DNA from 2 places in the Kitasatospora sp. CM 4170 genome. Region 2 is predicted to be linked to the other one. Evidence: riboswitches for the same ligand, from Rfam matches in the RefSeq annotation. Region 2 holds a riboswitch; the other holds the start of a gene.
What was found. Region 2 has a riboswitch for cobalamin ahead of RMN57_RS01655 (prenyltransferase/squalene oxidase repeat-containing protein). Riboswitches for the same ligand answer to the same signal wherever they lie in the genome.
Positions count from the first base shown of each region.

Region 1 (5,044 bases), 1.9 Mb from region 2:
GGTCAGGGCGATGCCCTGGTCGAACTCGCTGCGGATCGCCGTGGTCATGGGGGGTGGCCTGCCCTTCGCTGCGGGGTCGCCGACGGGCGGGGCCGCCGGCGCGCCGGGTTACTGGCGAGTAGGGACCACCATAATCCACCCGGGTGAACGCGCGACGGCCGCCGGACCCCTGACGGGATCCGACGGCCGTGGCCGGTGGAGCGGTTACCGGCGGATGCTCGGCTTCAGCTCCAGGAAGCGGGCGAGCAGGCCGTTCACGAAGGCCGGCGAGTCGTCCGTGGAGAACTCCTTGGCGATCTCGACGGCCTCGTCCAGGACGACCGCGTCCGGGACGCCGTCCTCCCAGATCAGCTCGTACGCCCCGAGCCGCAGGACGTTGCGGTCCACGATCGGCATCCGGTCGAGCGTCCAGCCCACCGCGTACTGCGAGATCAGGTCGTCGATCCGGCGGGCGTGCTCGACGTAGCCCTCGACGAGCTCCATCGTGTACTCACCCACCTGGGGCGTGCCCTCGTCCGGCTTGGGCTCCCGCGCGCGGGAGACCCAGTCGGCGAGCACCGTCAGCGGGTCGACGTTGCGGTGGTCGGCCTCGAAGAGGATCTGGAAGGCCCGGGTGCGGGCCTTGCTGCGTGCGGCCGACACTGACTTACTTCACCCGGCCGAGGTAGCTGCCGTCGCGGGTGTCGACCTTGACCTTCTCACCGGTGGTGATGAAGAGCGGCACCTGGATCTCGGCACCGGTCTCCAGGGTGGCCGGCTTGGTGCCACCGGTCGAGCGGTCGCCCTGGACGCCCGGCTCGGTCTCGGCGATGACCAGCTCGACCGCGGCCGGGAGCTCGATGTAGAGGACCGCGCCCTCGTTGGTGGCGACCAGGGCCTCGAAGCCCTCCAGGAGGTACTTGGCCGCGTCGCCGACGACGGCCGGCTCGATGGTCAGCTGGTCGTAGGTGTCCATGTCCATGAACACGAAGTTCTCGCCGTCCTTGTACGAGAACTGCATGCCGCGCTTGTCGACGTTGGCGGTCTCGACCTTGGTGCCCGCGTTGAAGGTCTTGTCGACGACCTTGCCGGTCAGGACCTCCTTGAGCTTGGTACGCACGAAGGCCGGGCCCTTGCCGGGCTTCACGTGCTGGAACTCGACGACGGACCAGAGCTTGCCGCCCTCCAGCTTGAGGACCATGCCGTTCTTGAGATCGTTCGTGGAAGCCACGGGCGCACATACTCCTGGATATAGCTGTCAAGGAACCAAGGGGTGCGTCCTGCCGCCTGCGGCAGCCTCCCGGGCGGCCGCGGGTCACAGGGCGAGGAGCTCCTTGGTGGTGATGGTGAGCAGCTCGGGCCCGCCCTCTTCGAGGGGACGGACGACGAGCGTGTCCTCGATCCGGACGCCGCCCCTGCCGGGGAGATGGACCCCCGGACCGACGGTGACCGGTACGCGGCTGTCCAGTTTACCCATGTCCGAGGGACCGAGGCGCGGCGCCTCCCGGATCTCCAGCCCGATGCCGTGGCCGACGGGGTGCGGCGAGCTCTCGGTGTGCCCGGCGGCCTGCAGGATCTCCCGTGCGGCCTGGTCGGGTACGTACTGCTCGACGCCCGGCCCGAGCGCCTCCCGACCGGCCCGCTGGGCGCGGAACACCAGCCGGTGCAGCTCCACCTGCCAGGGCGCGGGGGCCGCGCCGATCACGAAGGTCCGGGCGGTGGAGACGCCGTACCCGCGGTACTGCGCGCCCAGCACCACGGTCAGGAAGTCGCCCTCCTCCACCCGCCGGTCGGTGGGCTGGTGGGCCTGCTGCCCGGAGTGGCTGCCGGTGCCGACCGAGACCGGGAAGGCCGCCCGGTCCGCGCCGTGGTCGATCATCCGGCGCTCCAGCTCCATCGCCAGGTGCCGCTCGGTGCGGCCGACCAGGATCGACTCCAGCAGTTCGCCGAGCGCCTGGTCGGCGATCTCGGCCGCGATCCGCAGGTCGGCGATCTCGTGCTCGTCCTTGACCACCCGCAGCCGCTCGACCGCCTGGGCTAGGTCGGCCAGCCGGACCCCCTCGGCCAGGCCGGCCACCGCCCGGTGCCGGCTGACGGTGAGGTCGTGCTCCTCCACCGCGAGGTCGGTCACCCGGAGCTTCGCCGCCGCGGCCGCGGCGGCCAGCGCGGTGTCCGCCCCGGCCGCCACCGGCACCCGGGTCACGTCCTCGACGATCAGGTGTTCGCCGGTGTCGTCCGGCGGCAGGTCGTCCGGCAGCGCCAGCAGCGCCCGCTCCCGGGTGAGCAGCAGCGTCGCGCCGCACGGCGGGCACCCGGTCAGGTACCGCACGTTCGCCGCCCGGGTGATCAGCGCCGCGTCGGCCCCGGTCGCACTGCAGTGCTCCCTCAGCCGCTCCCGCCGGCCCGCGTACGCATCAGACATGGGTCGAGCCTACGGAGGCCCGTCCCGATCCGCCCGCCGAGCGCCCCCAGCCGGGGCCCGGCGCGCGGCGCTCCCCCACCGCGCGCGCCGACCCCGCGCGCCCACCGCACTCCCCCCGGGAATGGGCGGGCCGGAGCGCGCGTTGTGAGGCAATACGTGAAAACGACTTCCATTTCGGCGTACGGCCTCCGGCCGGCGCCGGGACGGCCACCCCGGAGCGGCGACCCGCCGAGCCGGCCGACCCCAGGAGGACCACCCATGGCCCGCAGCGAACTGCGCCCGATCATCAAGCTCAGGTCCACGGCCGGGACCGGCTACACCTACGTGGCCCGCAAGAGCCGCCGCAACGACCCGGACCGGCTGGTACTGCGCAAGTACGACCCGGTCGTGCGGCAGCACGTCGACTTCCGCGAGGAGCGCTGACCCCTGAACGCGGCGCCCCCTGAACGCGATGGAGCCTCCCCGGGACCGGGGAGGCTCCATCGCGTGCGGCGACCCGCGGCCTACCGCGCCGCCTCCTGGGCGGCGGGCGCGTCCTCGGCCGGCCCGGCGCCCGGCTGCACCGGCTGCGGGCTCCACTTCTGCTCGACCCCGGCGATCCGCCAGTACCCGATCGCCGCCGCCCAGACCACCACGAACAGCCCGACGATCGCGTAGCCGACGTTGTCCAGCGAGATGTCCGCGATCCAGCCGCTCACCGGGTCGGTCAGGTCCAGCTTCTCGTGCAGCACCCCGACCAGCTCGATGGTGCCGATGATGAAGGCCACCGCGATCGACAGGCCGGTGATGGTCAGGTTGTAGTACACCTTGCGCACCGGGTTGGAGAACGCCCACTGGTACGCGAAGTTCATGAACGTCCCGTCCAGCGTGTCGAACAGGCTCATCCCGGCCGCGAAGAGCAGCGGCAGGCAGGCGATCGCGTACCAGGGCAGCCCGGAGGCCGCGCCCGAGCCGGCCATCACCATCAGGGTCACCTCGGTCGCGGTGTCGAAGCCGAGGCCGAGCACCATGCCGACCGGGAACATCTGGCCCGGGCGGGTGATCGAGCGGGTGGCGCGGTTCAGGACGCGGGCCAGGAAGCCGCGCGCGTTGAGGTGCTCCTCCAGCTCCGCCTCGTCGAACCGCCCGGCCCGCATCGAGCGGAACACCTTGAGGATGCCGAACAGCGCGGCCAGGTTGAGCGCGCCGATCAGGTAGAGGAAGGCGCCGGAGGCGGAGGTGCCTACCATGCCCAGCCACTGGTGGGTGGTGGACTCGTCGTCCATCAGGGTGTCGGCCAGCTGCGCGCCGCCCGCCACCAGGGCGGCCATCAGGACCACCATCGAGGAGTGCCCGAGGGCGAACCAGAAGCCGACCGAGACCGGCCGCTTGCCGTCGGCCATCAGCTTGCGGGTGGTGTTGTCGATGACCGCGATGTGGTCGGCGTCGAAGGCGTGCCGCATGCCGAGGGTGTAGGCGGTGATCCCCAGGCCCACCCCGAAGACCTGGGTGCCGACCTCGTACTTCTCGGGGGCGACCAGGAAGATGAGCGTCCCGAACGCCACCACGTGCATGGCCAGGATCACCCCCATCAGCCCGGCCGTGCGGACGGTGTCCTCGCGGCGCCACCGGAAGGTCGGCAGGACGGACGGCGCCGCCGGAGCAGCGGCGGTTTCGGGCAGGGTCATCCTGGGATCACGCTCCAGCACCTCGTGGAATGACGTTCGTGAGATGCCGTGGCCGGTCTCCTGGCTGACGGGGCTTCCGTACCCGCCTTCCCAGGCGCGCGAGGCGCCCAGTGGCGTCATGGGTACGGACGATTCCCCCCGATCACAGTGGCGAGGGCCGCTCCGGACTCCGGACCCCTGAGGGTCCGTCACCGGTCTTCCCGAACACCACGGCGGGCAACACCGTAGGGGGCCCGTGCACACCCTTGCAAGGCTGCGCACCTGCGCAGGTGTCAAGGATCACAGGGCCGGGGCTGCAAGAATGTCCGTATGCATCTCGTACCGGCCGACCGCGCGGGCCACCGCACCATCGACGGACACCGGGTCTGCGAGGCCATCGCCGCGATCGGCGACACCGGGCACGTCCGGTCCTGGGCCGAGCGGTTCTCGCTGCTCGCCGACCCCGGACGGCTCGCCCTGCTGCTCGCCCTCCACCGCGCCGGTCCGCTCGCCGTCACCGACCTCGCGGTTGCCACCGGCATGCGCGACCCCGCCGTCTCCCAGGCGCTGCGGCTGCTGCGGACGGCCGGCGTGGTCACCGGCGACAAGGACGGACGCGTCGTGCGCTACCGGCTCGTGGACGACGCCATGCGCCCCCTCCTCAACACCTGCGCCGCCCACCCAGCCCCCACCTCCGCCGACACCCGAACGGCCACCGCAACCGGCTGAGAGATCCCGGGCCATCGCCGCGCGCCCGTGCTCGGCGACCTCTACGACGGCGGAGGCACCTGAGCCTCGTCCCCGGACCTACCGCGCCGCCCAGGCCGAGCAGTCCACCGAGCACAGGTTCACCGGGGGCGGTGATCCTGCCGGCCTCAGCGCGCGCCCCGTCCGCCGAACGCCGCCCGCGTCACCTTCCACGCTGCCCGGCGTCCGCCTCCGGACCTCCGAGCTCGCCGAGCCGGGAGCGGCCGCGCTCGGCCAGGCCGGTGTCGCC
Region 1 is NZ_CP134877.1:2,315,473-2,320,516, forward strand. Features, by position in the region: gene RMN57_RS09145 (thioesterase family protein) at 1-48, opposite strand, end outside; gene nusB (transcription antitermination factor NusB) at 205-642, opposite strand; gene efp (elongation factor P) at 647-1,210, opposite strand; gene RMN57_RS09160 (aminopeptidase P family protein) at 1,295-2,401, opposite strand; gene rpmG (50S ribosomal protein L33) at 2,660-2,824, shown strand; gene RMN57_RS09170 (HoxN/HupN/NixA family nickel/cobalt transporter) at 2,905-4,068, opposite strand; cobalamin riboswitch at 4,101-4,295, opposite strand; gene RMN57_RS09175 (metalloregulator ArsR/SmtB family transcription factor) at 4,378-4,776, shown strand; gene RMN57_RS09180 (ATP-binding protein) at 4,958-5,044, opposite strand, start outside.
Region 1: linked by a shared signal. The riboswitch ahead of RMN57_RS09170 (HoxN/HupN/NixA family nickel/cobalt transporter) and the one ahead of RMN57_RS01655 (prenyltransferase/squalene oxidase repeat-containing protein) in region 2 are both predicted to bind cobalamin.

Region 2 (5,044 bases):
GCGTCCTCCAGCACCGGGACCACGATGCTGCGCAGAGCGCGGACGCCCTTGCGCTGCCCGGCGCGCAACCGTCGTGCCCGGGCGACGCGTTGGACGCTCTGCACCAGCTGCGGAGCGACGCTCAGCGACACCGTCACGGCGACGCCCAGCTCGTACAGGGCACCCGGCAGGACGCGCAGGGCCCGTTTGGGGTTGGCGAGGGTGTTGGCCGCGCCGATGCAGCAGATCAGGCAGGCGAGCCGCAGACCGTCGAAGGCCGCGGAGAGCGTGGCCTCCAGCGAGACCGGGCCGCCGATCTCGATGCCCGCGTACCAGGCGGGGGTGGGGATGTGCGGCAGCGAGAAGAGCAGGTGGTCGTGCGGGGTGATGCCGGTGGCGAAGACGCACCGGAACACCACCCGGATCGCCACCACGCTCAGCGCCACCCACAGGTAGTAGGTGAATCCGCGCGCCCACGGGGCTTCGGTCCGGCGGGCGGTGACCACGTAGCCGAGCACGGCGAGGACGAGGAGCAGGAGCAGCGGGTTGGTGGTGCGGCTGGCGGCCGTCGCCAGGGCGAGCGCCCACGTCCACCAGGCCAGCGGGTGCAGGTTCCGCGGGCTGCGCCGGCCCCCGGCGCTCCATCCGGGGGCGGGGGGCGGGGAGCCGGCAGGGCGCTTGTCGAGCACGGTCACGAGATCACTCGGCCTGTCGGCGGCGGCGGCGCGCCGCGACCACCGTGGCCACACCCAGGGCCACGACGAGCACGGTCCCGACCACGGCGGGGACCATCGAGCCGGAGTCGTGCGGGGCGTCGGCCACCGGAGCCGCGTCCACCACCCCGCCGGGCACGGCGGGGGTGGCCGTCGGCGCGGCCACGGCGGGCTGCTCCGTCGGCTGCTCGCTCGGGGTGTCCGTCGGTGCCGCGGTGGGCGTCTCGGCCGGCACCGGTGTCGCGGGCTCCGGGGTTGGCTCGGGGGCGCCCGGCGGGGTGATGCCGTCGTCGGGGGTGCCGGAGGTGCCGGTCCCCTGGGGCCGGACAGGCGCGGGCGGACGGGCTCCGCTCGTCTGGGGTTTGGCGGGGGCCGGGGCACGGCCTGAGCCACCCGTCGCGCCGGAGCCGCCGGTGGTGGTGGCGCCAGTGGTACCGGAGCCGTTGGTGGTGGTGGCGCCACCGGCCGTACCCGAGCCGCCGGTGGTGCCGGTGCTGCCGGTGCTGCCGCCCGAGCCGGCGCCGGAGCCGCCGGTCGTGCCGGTGGCCCCCGTGGAGCCGCCGCCGGAACCGCCCGAGGAGCCGGAACCGCCGCCCGAGGCACCGCCGGAGCCGCCCGTGCTGCTCTGGCCCGGGTCGGCCGGCTGCCCGCCCGGGCTGGAGTTGTGGGCCCGGACGCTGTCCGGCGAGAAGGTGGGACGCCCCTCGGTGCCCTCGATGTTGGTGCCGCCGAAGATCCACAGGTCGACGCTTCCGGGCTTCGGCTGGTAGCTCATCGCCCCGAGCTGGCTGTAGGACCACTCGTTCTGCCCCGGGTCGGCGTGCCAGTACGACCAGTAGGCCGTGGCCGGGGGCGTCAGCACGCACTTCTCCTGGTCCGTGGTCGGGAACTGCTTTCCGCCCTGGAACCCGCTGTAGCCGATGCGGCAGATGAACGCCGGACCGTCGTGCCCGGTGCCGGTGGTCTTCCAACCGCCCTGGTTGAGCAGGGCGTACCCGGTGGTGGGAGTGGTCCCGCAGGAGCGCAGCAGCGGGCCGCCCCACCTGCTGAGGTCCACGGCGAGCACGACGCCGGAGGTGGTGGTGCACTGGTCGATCGGCAGCGGCGCGGCGGCGGCGGGGGCGGTGCCCGCGGCGACGCCGCCGGAGGCGAGCGCGAAGGTCAGCGCCGCCGCCCCGGCCAGCCGGCCGGGGCGCGTGCCGGGCCGCCGGTTCACCGGTGACGCCCCGGGGCTGTGGTGCGGCGGCGACGGGCGACGAGGACGGCGGCGGAGCCGAGCGCGGTCATCGCACCCGCAACCGCTGTCAGCGTCAGTGCTTCGGTTCCGGTGCCCGCCAGGTTGCCGGAGCCGGCCCGTACCGGCTCTCCCCCGGCCGGAACGCCGGCACCGACCGCCGGGGCGTCGACGCCGTCGGCCGACCAGGTGATCGGGCCGCCGCCGGCCGAGGGGGTACTGGTCACGAGGGCCGGTGCGGCCGTGGTGGGCGCGCCCGCCGGGGTGCTGGAGGTGGTCGTGGTCGGCGTACCGGCGGGAGTGCCGGTCGGCGTCGAGGTCGGGGTGGTGGTCGGCGCTCCCGTGGGCGTCCCCGTCGGGGTCGGCGTCCCGGTCGGCGTCCCCGTGGGCGTCCCCGTCGGGGTCGGCGTGCCGGTGGGCGTCGGCGTACCTCCGAGCGGGCGGGTCAGCGTCCCGAAGGAGATGCCGGTGGCACCGCCGAGCACCTGGGTGGAGGCGCGGACGTCCGATCCCTGCTGCCCAGCGGACGCGACGTTGAACCCTCCGTCACCGTTCTGCTGCCCGGCCAGGAAGTCGAGCGCCTTGGTGATGTGTCCGCCGTAGGCGGCCTTGCGCAGCGTCATGCCCTGGACGGCCAGCGCGGCCGAGTTGGTGGAGTCGCCGGCCGCACCGGGGAAGCCGCCGTCGGGCAGCTGCCGCGAGGCGAGCCAGCCGAGCCCCTTGTCGACCGCCTGCACGGCCTCGTCCCCGGGGACGAGGGCGAGGGCCATGACGGCCATCGCCGTGCTGTCCACGTCGGAGTCGCCGGTGGCGGGGATCAGGCTCGGCCAGGAGCCGTCCTGGTGCTGGAGGCTCTTCAGGTAGGCGATCGCGGGAGCGGCGCCGGTCGACTCGCCGGCCCGGAGCTGGGCCATGACGGCGAGCGCCTGGGAGAAGACCGAGGTGGCGTAGGTGTAGTTGCCCGGGGCGTCGCAGCCGGTGTTCGCGTCGGCCTTGGTGCACACCATCGCGGCGAGGGCGGCGATCAGGTCGTGGCCGCCGAAGTTCCGCGGGTTGCGGCCGACGACCTCGGCGAGCAGCGCCTCCTTGCCGATCGAGCCGCCGCCCGCGTACTCGGTGCCGATCGCGGTCCAGTCGTTGACGGTGCGGTCGCCGGCGTCCTTGCCCTGCTGGTCCAGGAAGTCGACGATCTTGCGCAGCGCGGTGTCGTCGGTGCCGGTGGCGGCGAGGGCGTAGGCCCCGTCGATGGTGAGGCCGAAGTCGGCGAAGCCCGGGAAGCCTTCGTAGTAGTGGCCGTCGATCAGCCGGGACGGGTCGGTGAGGTAGGCGCCGCCCTTGCCGAGATCGGGGCTGCGCCCGGCGGAGAGGGGCGGGGTGGTGGGGCTGACCGGGTCGGCGGCGGCAGTACCGGGGTGTCCGAGCAGGACCGTGCCGCAGGCGGCAGCCGCGACGGTCCCGGCGACCACGAGGGATGCGAGGTCCCGGCTTCTCCGACGTGCGCGACTGCTGCTGACCCTCACGACGACTCCCTGGTCGGTCGACGCGGGAGCAACGGCGCAGCCGACGGTTCCCGGGCAGGGACCGTCCCGACCACGTCGTAGTCCGCGACGACGCAAGTGCTGTGTGAACAGACCCCCGGTCCAGGCATTCCGGCTCACCCACCCCGAGGTGGGTCTACGGTTGCGGGTCAGCGCCGGAGTTGGACCGGCTTCCCCTGAATGCGGAGGGTGACAATCGCTTCATCAGACCACGACGCCTGACGATGAGTCAACGGATCGTCATGTCGATCACGTCACCTCGTCGGCCGGCACGTGGACGGTCGGCCTGGACGTCGCCCATCGCCGCCGACGCGCGCCGGGCCCCTTCCGCGGGGCCCGGCGCGCCGGTGCGTCGCCCGGTCGTCAGGGCGCCGTCACACCCGGCTGCGCACCCGCGCCGAAGGACCAGCCCTCGACGTCGCCGGAGGCCGGGTTGTAGCTGCCCGCACCCAGGCTGCTGTACGACCACGGGCCGCCGTGCTGCGCGTGCCAGTACGACCAGTAGGCGCTGCCGGTCGGGTTGGTGCACGTCGCCGGCAGTGCGTTGATCTTGCACACGAAGCCCGGGAAACGCGGGTGGAAGGCGTACGAGAACCCGGCGCCGGTCAGTGCGGCCAGGCCGCTGGCCGGGTCCCCGGGGGCGCATCCGGTCTCGATGCCGCCGCCGACGGCGGTGAAGTCCACCACGACGGTGACGCCGGTGGTACCGCTACAGGCCGCGGCCCGGGCCGGCGGGGCCTGGACGGCGGAGGCGCCGAGCAGGCCGGCGGTGAGGGCGGCGGCCGCGGCGACCGAACCGAGCGTGCGGCGGGCCGGGCGGGCCGGGCGGGCCGGGATGAGGGTGTCGGTCATCGGAACTCTCCTCGCGGGATCGGGGGTTCGTCGTCTCAGTGGGAGGCCGGGGCCGGGCAGGCCAGGGTCGGGGCGTCGGGACGCGCGCCGGCGGCGGAGAGGGTGGCCAGCGGGGTGCCACCGAGGCCGAGGACGGCCTGCGCGGTGGCGCGGGACCCGTTGCCCGCGTTGAAACCGGACGCGTCGTACGCGATCGCGCCCCGCACCGCCGGGTCGGTGGTGCAGCCCTGCTGGAACTTGACCAACCGGCTCCAGCCCTTGACGCCGGCCCCGAAGCGCCCGCCGGACAGCAGCGCCTGCGTGGCCAGCCCGGTGGTGTTGGCGTTGGAGGCGGTGGCCCCGGCCGCGACGAAGCCGCCGTCGGCGTTCTGGTGGGCGGCGAGCCAGCCGAGACCCGCGTTCGCCTTGGCGGTGCGGCCGGTGGCGGCGAGGGCCTGGGCGGCGAGGGCGGTCGCGTCCGGGTCGCTGGTGCAGGCGGCCTGACCGAAGGAGACCGGGTAACCGCCGTCCGCGCACTGGCTGTTGGCGAGGAAGTCGACGGCCGTGGCAGGGGCGCCGCCGGGGGTGCGGTGCAGGGCGATCAGGGCGAGCGACTGGCCGAAGGCGTTGCTGTAGTCGCCCCACTGGGAGCGGTCGGAGAAGCGGCCCTCGGGGCTCTGGAGCGAGCGCAGCCGGGCCGGCAGGTCGATGCCGCCGAAAGCCGTCGGGTTCACGCCGCGGACCTCGGC
Region 2 is NZ_CP134877.1:394,790-399,833, forward strand. Features, by position in the region: gene RMN57_RS01645 (CbiQ family ECF transporter T component) at 1-674, opposite strand, end outside; gene RMN57_RS36970 (hypothetical protein) at 679-1,908, opposite strand; gene RMN57_RS01655 (prenyltransferase/squalene oxidase repeat-containing protein) at 1,905-3,446, opposite strand; cobalamin riboswitch at 3,548-3,691, opposite strand; gene RMN57_RS01660 (flagellar hook-length control protein FliK) at 3,828-4,316, opposite strand; gene RMN57_RS01665 (peptidase) at 4,352-5,044, opposite strand, start outside.